2 linked regions of the Stratiformator vulcanicus genome follow. The protein of the gene in region 2 binds, or shares a complex with, the protein of the main gene of each other region. Links are inferred from orthologs where the notes say so. Each region holds a gene or a part of one and is shown on either strand. Other genes may lie near its edges.

The links.
Region 1: the proteins of carA (region 2) and carB are in contact, whole or in part, in a solved structure (PDB 1KEE), measured with the Escherichia coli proteins. The link is inferred for Stratiformator vulcanicus from one-to-one orthologs.

What each region holds. Positions count from the first base shown.
Region 1 is NZ_CP036268.1:278,969-282,975, reverse strand. Bases 5-3,940 are described here. They hold carB (carbamoyl-phosphate synthase large subunit), read left to right. Parts: upstream 5-308; coding sequence 309-3,740; downstream 3,741-3,940. Other genes in these bases: moaCB (bifunctional molybdenum cofactor biosynthesis protein MoaC/MoaB), read right to left, coding at 5-11. Outside these bases: more of moaCB, read right to left, coding at 1-4. UniProt on the Escherichia coli protein: Large subunit of the glutamine-dependent carbamoyl phosphate synthetase (CPSase).
Region 2 is NZ_CP036268.1:4,618,483-4,621,334, reverse strand. Bases 72-2,852 are described here. They hold carA (glutamine-hydrolyzing carbamoyl-phosphate synthase small subunit), read right to left. Parts: upstream 2,136-2,852; coding sequence 1,008-2,135; downstream 72-1,007. Other genes in these bases: Pan189_RS18380 (ArsR/SmtB family transcription factor), read right to left, coding at 2,288-2,644; ndk (nucleoside-diphosphate kinase), read right to left, coding at 443-904; Pan189_RS18395 (hypothetical protein), read right to left, coding at 72-386. Also shown: Pan189_RS18400 (hypothetical protein), read right to left, coding at 1-39; more of Pan189_RS18395, read right to left, coding at 36-71. UniProt on the Escherichia coli protein: Small subunit of the glutamine-dependent carbamoyl phosphate synthetase (CPSase).

The DNA.
Region 1 (4,007 bases), 4.3 Mb from region 2 along the record:
TGTTCGTTCATGGGTCGTTCCGCGGCACCGTCGTTTCGACTCTCTCACCTCATCGAACCAGAGCATAGCTCTGCGAACGTGGCCGCCATACTGATCGCCCGAGCTTGAATCGGACATCGCGAAGTGCCCGCGGGTTGAATCTCTCACGGGGCCAGTTACCCTCTACGAGATTCGCCTCCGCCGCGCCAAACGGTACGGGGAGCCGTCTCCCCCTGACGCCGAACCGACGACCCTCGTCCGCGAGTGCTTCGCTCAGGACCGAGGGTCATTTTCTATGTTTTGACTGCTGTCGAGAGACTTGCGCCGCTATGCCCAAACGAGACGACCTCCACAAAATTCTGATCATCGGGTCCGGGCCGATCGTCATCGGGCAGGCATGTGAGTTCGACTACTCCGGGGTTCAGGCGTGTAAAGCGCTGAAAGAAGAGGGTTACGAGGTCGTGCTGGTCAACAGCAACCCGGCGACCATCATGACCGACCCCAACACGGCCGATCGAACCTACATCGAGCCGATCACTTGGGAGTACGTCGCCGAGATTCTGAAGAAAGAACGCCCCGACGCCGTGCTGCCTACGTTAGGGGGACAAACGGGACTCAACACGGCGATGGACCTCGCCCGGCGGGGAATTCTCGACCAGCTCGGGATCGAACTGATCGGCGCCCGCGAAGAAGTCATCAAGAAGGCCGAGGAACGCGAACTCTTCAAGCAAGCGATGGTCAAGATCGGCCTCGACGTGCCGCGCTCGGCTACGGTCCACGATATGGACGAAGCCCGGTCGGCGGTCCGCGAGGTGGGGCTGCCGGTGATCATCCGCGCGAGTTTCACGCTCGGCGGGGCGGGGGGCGGCATCGCCTACAACCGCGAAGAATTCGAGGAGATGGTCCGCCGCGGGCTGAAGCTTTCTCCGGTGAGCGAAGTGCTGCTCGAAGAGTCGATCCTCGGCTGGAAAGAGTACGAGATGGAGGTGATGCGCGATTGCAAAGACAATTGCGTCATCATTTGTGCGATCGAGAACCTCGACCCGATGGGCGTCCACACCGGCGACTCCATCACCGTCGCCCCGGCTCAGACGCTGACCGACAAAGAATATCAGCGGATGCGGGATGCGACCTTCGCCTGCATGCGCGAGATCGGCGTCGAGACCGGCGGCTCCAACGTGCAGTTCGCGATCGATCCCGACAGCGGTCGGATGGTGATCATCGAGATGAACCCGCGTGTCTCGCGGAGTTCGGCCCTCGCCTCGAAAGCGACCGGTTTTCCAATCGCCAAGATCGCCGCCAAGCTCGCCGTGGGGTATCGGCTCGATGAGATTCCCAACGACATCACCCGCGAGACGCTCGCCTGCTTCGAGCCGACGATCGATTACGTCGTCACAAAAATCCCCCGCTGGACCTTCGAGAAATTCGCCGAGGCGGACCCCACGCTGACGGTGCAGATGAAATCGGTCGGCGAAACGATGGCGATCGGCCGAACCTTTAAAGAGTCGTTGCAGAAGGCGCTGCGGGGCTTGGAGACCGGCCACTTCGGCCTCGGCGGCGGCAAGAAAGACCTCTGGGGCACGGCGAAGCAACCGCTGCCGGAAGAGATTAAGAGAAAACTGTCGGTGCCGAACTGCGATCGCATCTTCTATATCCGCTATGCGATGAAGGGCGGCATGACGGTTGAAGAGATTCATGAATTAACCGACATCGATCCGTGGTTCCTCGACAATCTCGAACAGATCGTGCAGATCGAGGACGAGATTCGCAGCATCGGTCGGTTGGAGGACGCCACACCCGAGTTAATCCGAAAAGCAAAGCGGGCCGGTTTCTCCGACATGCAACTCGCCCTGTGGTGGGGCTCGACCGAGCTTGAGGTTCGGCGCAACCGCCGAGAACAACACGGCATCGAAGCAACCTTTAAACAGGTCGATACCTGTGCGGCCGAATTCGAAGCATTTACGCCTTATTACTATTCAACCTATGAAAGCGAAGACGAAACGCCACCGCGAAAGTCGGCCGAGGAGGGAAGGTCGAAGATGGAAGGGGGCGACCCCGACGTCGCCGCATCGGCATTGCATCCGTCGGTTTCGAACCGCGTTCTAAAGCGTGAAGAGATTCCGGGCGTGACGCTCAACTCTCGACTCTCGACACTCGAACGCGAAGCGCAGCCTCGCATCATGATTCTCGGTGGCGGTCCGAACCGGATCGGCCAGGGAATTGAGTTCGACTACTGCTGCTGTCAGGCCTCATTCGCACTTCGCGAACTCGGCGTCGAAAGCATCATGGTCAACTCCAATCCGGAGACGGTCTCGACCGACTATGACACGTCCGACCTTCTATTCTTCGAACCATTAACTCTCGAAGACGTTCTTAATATCTGCGACCGGCTCGATCCGGACGGGGTGATCGTCCAATTCGGCGGGCAGACGCCGTTAAATCTGGCGCGCGGACTTGAGCAGGCCGGGATTAATATCATCGGCACATCGCCCGAAATGATCGACGCGGCCGAAGACCGGGAACGGTTCCAACAGATGCTGTATCGGGTCGGTTTAAAGCAGCCGCCGAACGGCACCGCTACCAATACCGAAGGCGCTCGCAGCGCCGCAGAGCGAATCGGCTTTCCCGTCCTCGTGCGGCCCAGCTATGTTCTGGGAGGCCGGGCGATGGAGATCTGCTACTCGGAAGAAGAGATTGCCCGCTATATGGACGAAGCGGTCGACGCGTCGCCTGATCGTCCCGTCTTAATTGATAAATTTCTGGAAGACGCGATCGAAGTCGACGTCGATGCGGTTTGCGACGGCGAAACGACGGTCGTCGGCGGGGTGATGGAGCATATCGAAGAAGCCGGCGTTCACTCGGGCGACTCCGCCTGTGCCCTGCCGCCGCATTCATTGACTCAGTCGGTCATCGATGAAATTAAGGTCGCGACCCGAAAGATGGCTGAGGAACTGCAGGTCCGCGGATTAATGAATGTGCAGTTCGCGGTAAAAAAAGGCGAGAGGCCAGAGTCGAGTGGCGAGAGTCAGTTCGAAGTCTTCGTTTTGGAAGTGAACCCCCGGGCCTCGCGGACGGTGCCGTTCGTGAGCAAAGCGACGGCGCGGCCCTTTGCGAAAGTTGCGGCGAAGGTGATGGCAGGGGTGTCGCTCGCCGAACAGAACATCGACGGCGAGATCATCCCCCCTTATTACTCGGTCAAAGAAGCGGTCTTCCCGTTCCAGCGGTTCAGCGGCGTCGACATCATCCTCGGCCCGGAGATGCGTTCCACCGGTGAAGTCATGGGAATCGACGAATCGTTCCCGATGGCCTACGCCAAGAGCCAGATCGGGGCGGGGACGTCGCTGCCGACCGAGGGCACGGTCTTCATCAGTATGGCGAAGAACCACAAGCAGGCAATGATCGAACCGGCCCGTCGGCTGCGGCAACTCGGTCTTAAGATCATCTCGACCGCCGGCACCGCGGCGTTACTTCGCGAAAACGGCATCGAGGTCGAAACCGTTAAGAAGGTTCAGGAAGGCCGGCCGAACCTGCTCGACTTCATGGCCAACGGCGACGTGCAATTCGTCTTTAATACGCCGTCGGGCCGCGGCAGCCGCACGGACGAAGGCCGTATCCGTTCCGCCGCGGTTGCCTACGGCGTCCCCTGCGTCACGACCATCCCCGGCTGCATCGCGGTTGTCGACGCTTTAGAAGCCCTGCACGCCGACCCCCAACCCCGGGTCAAACCGATCCAGGAATGGGCGGAAATGCTGCCGTCTTAAATATGCTTTCGACAAGCCGCACTTCCTGAGAAGTGCGGATCGAACGCAGTGACGTGCCGCATCGGCTTGTTGGAGGCTCGACCCGCGTTCGATCCGCGGTTCACAGGAACCGCGGCTTGTGATCGTAATTTGACTTCCGGTGCCTGGAGCGTGCCGCCCCCGCAGGGCAAGGCTCGCTCTGTTCTTACACAGACCACAATCCGGCTCCCCTACCGGCTGTCGCCGACGCGACCAGTGCAAGAACGAAGCGAGTTCCCAGATACGGGG
Region 2 (2,852 bases):
TCGGTTGATCGCGGCCTTTAATAATTTCAAGTCGTTCATGTTTCACCTTCCAGCAAATCTTCGAAGGTCGTGATGACACCATCGACGTAAACCGTCGTTTTCGCCCTCAAATCTGCATCATCAAAGATAGTCCTCAGTTCCCAGTTGGTCGATCCCTCGCAATTAAGTTCGGCTGGACCAGTTAAGACGCCATGTTTTCCGGTGAGGCACCTCATCCCACTCACATCGAATCGGATCGTCGCGGCTTCGCGCATCGCATATTTCAGTTCTTGCGCGAAGCCCGGTTGGAACGGACTCAGGTGAAGGTCATTATAATCTCTGGCATGCGAAAATAGCTTTTTAAAAGATCGCAGATTTCGGCTGAAACCGAATGCGACCTCGTTCATGGCCACTCAATCCCAGTGTTTCAGTTAATGGGTTATGTGGAATTGCTCGTTAGGCCCTACACCTCATCCCCCGCGAAAAATGTCCCCACCATCCCGTCGGTCGAGCCGACGAGTTCTTCGTCGGAAAAATAGAGCGGGATTTCGCGGTCGGAGGCTTCGGGACTGTCGCTGCCGTGGATGAGGTTGAGCTGACGGCTCATGCCGAAGTCGCCGCGGATGGTGCCGGGGGCCGATTCGCGGCCGTTGGTCTTGCCCATCATTCCGCGGGTCACGGTGATGGCTTCGGGGCCTTCGAGGCAGATTGCGACGACGGGGCCGGAGGTGATGAACTCTTCCAACTCGGGGTAGAACGGTTTCGCGACGTGTTCGGCATAATGCTGCTTTGCCAGATCGGGCGTGACCTGCATTATTTTTAGGCCGACCAACGCGAGCCCTTTGTCTTCCAGACGGGTCAGGATGCGACCGGCGAGTCGCCGCTTCATCGCGTCGGGCTTAATCAGAACGAGAGTGCGTTGCATTGAGGCTCTTAGCTGTCAGCGATCCGCTTTCAGCTATCCTTTCAGAAATTTGAGAACCGGAGTGAGTTGTATTGGCTGAGAACTGACGGCCGAAAGCTGACTGCTAAGTATTCAGCATCGACTTAAATTGATGAAACAGGTAGTGGCTGTCGTGCGGGCCGGCAGAGGCTTCGGGGTGATACTGCACGCTGAACGCGTTGTGCTTGCGATGGCGGATGCCGGCGACCGTGTCGTCGTTGAGGTTCAAGTGCGTGACCTCGACGTCTTCGGGCATCGAGTCGGCGACGAGCGCGAAGCCGTGATTCTGTGAGGTGATCTCTACCTGTCCCGATTCGCGATTGAGCACCGGCTGATTCGCCCCGCGGTGACCGAACTTCAATTTAAAGATATCCGCACCGCAGGCGAGGCCGAGAAGCTGGTGCCCGAGACAGATTCCGAAGACCGGCGTTTGCCCGAGCAACCCGCGGATCGTCTCGACCGCATAATTAAGCGGCCGGGGGTCGCCCGGGCCGTTGGAGAGAAATACGCCGTCCGGATTCAGTTTGAGAATGTCTTCGGCAGACGAATTGCCCGGCATGACCGTCACCCGGCAGCCTGACTCGCGGAGATGACGCGGGATGTTCCATTTCATGCCGTAGTCGATGGCGACGACGTGTGGCTCGGCCTGAGATTTGTCGCTGGGAAATTCTTGCAGTCCGCGACCGAGTTCGTCGAGGCCGCTCGCCCAATCATTCGACTCGGAAGGCATGACCTCCTTGACGTAGTCGATCCCGCTCAGTTCCGGACTGGACTTCGCCTTCTCGATTAATGAGGCGTTATCAAGGTCGGTAGTCGACAGGACGCCGGTCATGGCCCCCTCGACGCGAAGCCTGCGGACGAGCGCGCGGGTGTCGAGGCCCTCGATACCAATGACGCCCTGCTCGGTGAGCAATTCGTCGAGCGAGCGGTCGCTGCGGTAATTGCTGGGTCGGCGGCAGTATTCACGAACGATAAAGCCGCGGGCCTTGATGCCGCCGCTCTCGACATCCTCGCTATTCACGCCGTAGTTGCCGATCTGCGGGTAGGTCATCGTGACGATTTGCCCGCAGTACGAGGGATCGGTGAGGATCTCCTGATAGCCGGTCATGCTGGTATTGAACACGACCTCACCGAAGACTTCGCCCTCGGCTCCGAAGGCTTCTCCTTCGAATACGGTTCCGTCGGCGAGAGCAAGTTTGGCGATGCGAGACATGCGGCAGGGTGGGGTCGATCGGAGCAGGGCGGTGCGAAAGCGGTGTAAATCTGCGGCATTGTGATGTTGCGGCCGACAAATGAAAAGAGACCGCCGACACAGGGCCGGCGGTCTCGATGGGTTCGTCACGGCCCGGAGGGCCAACTCAGGACTTATCGCTGTGCGAGGACAAAGTCGTCGAATCGCACGTCGTCTGTTTCCGGGTTGCGGATGTAGCTGAAGAGCTCAGACATAATCCGGTGGAAGTGATTCCGGCGGATCGAGTAGTAGTTATGCTTACCGTCGCGGCGGGCTTCGATCAGCCCGGCCACGCGAAGCAGCGCGAGGTGATGGCTGACGGCGGGCTGGCTCTGACCGAGCCGCTCGCAGAGGGCCGTTACGTGTAGTTCCGTTTCCTGAATCAGATACATCAGGACGCGGAGTCGCGTTTCGTCGCTGAGCAGCTTGAAGACCTGCACGAGGTCTTTTTCGAGCTGAAGCGGCAGGTCGGCGATCGTCGCGGAAGCCATATCTTCCGGGCTTCGTTCGTCGACGTTTCGATCAAAAGTGGCAGCAGTCATCATCTTGAGTCCTATAGGTTGTGATTGGAACAAAGTTCGGGCGAACGGCCTTTCGCGGCATCGGGCCCGCATCGTTCAGTTCACTTGTCGTTCCGAAAGAGGGTTAGGGGAGTGAGGCACCGGTCCTCCCGGGCCTCATCAGCATCGCCAGGAAGAT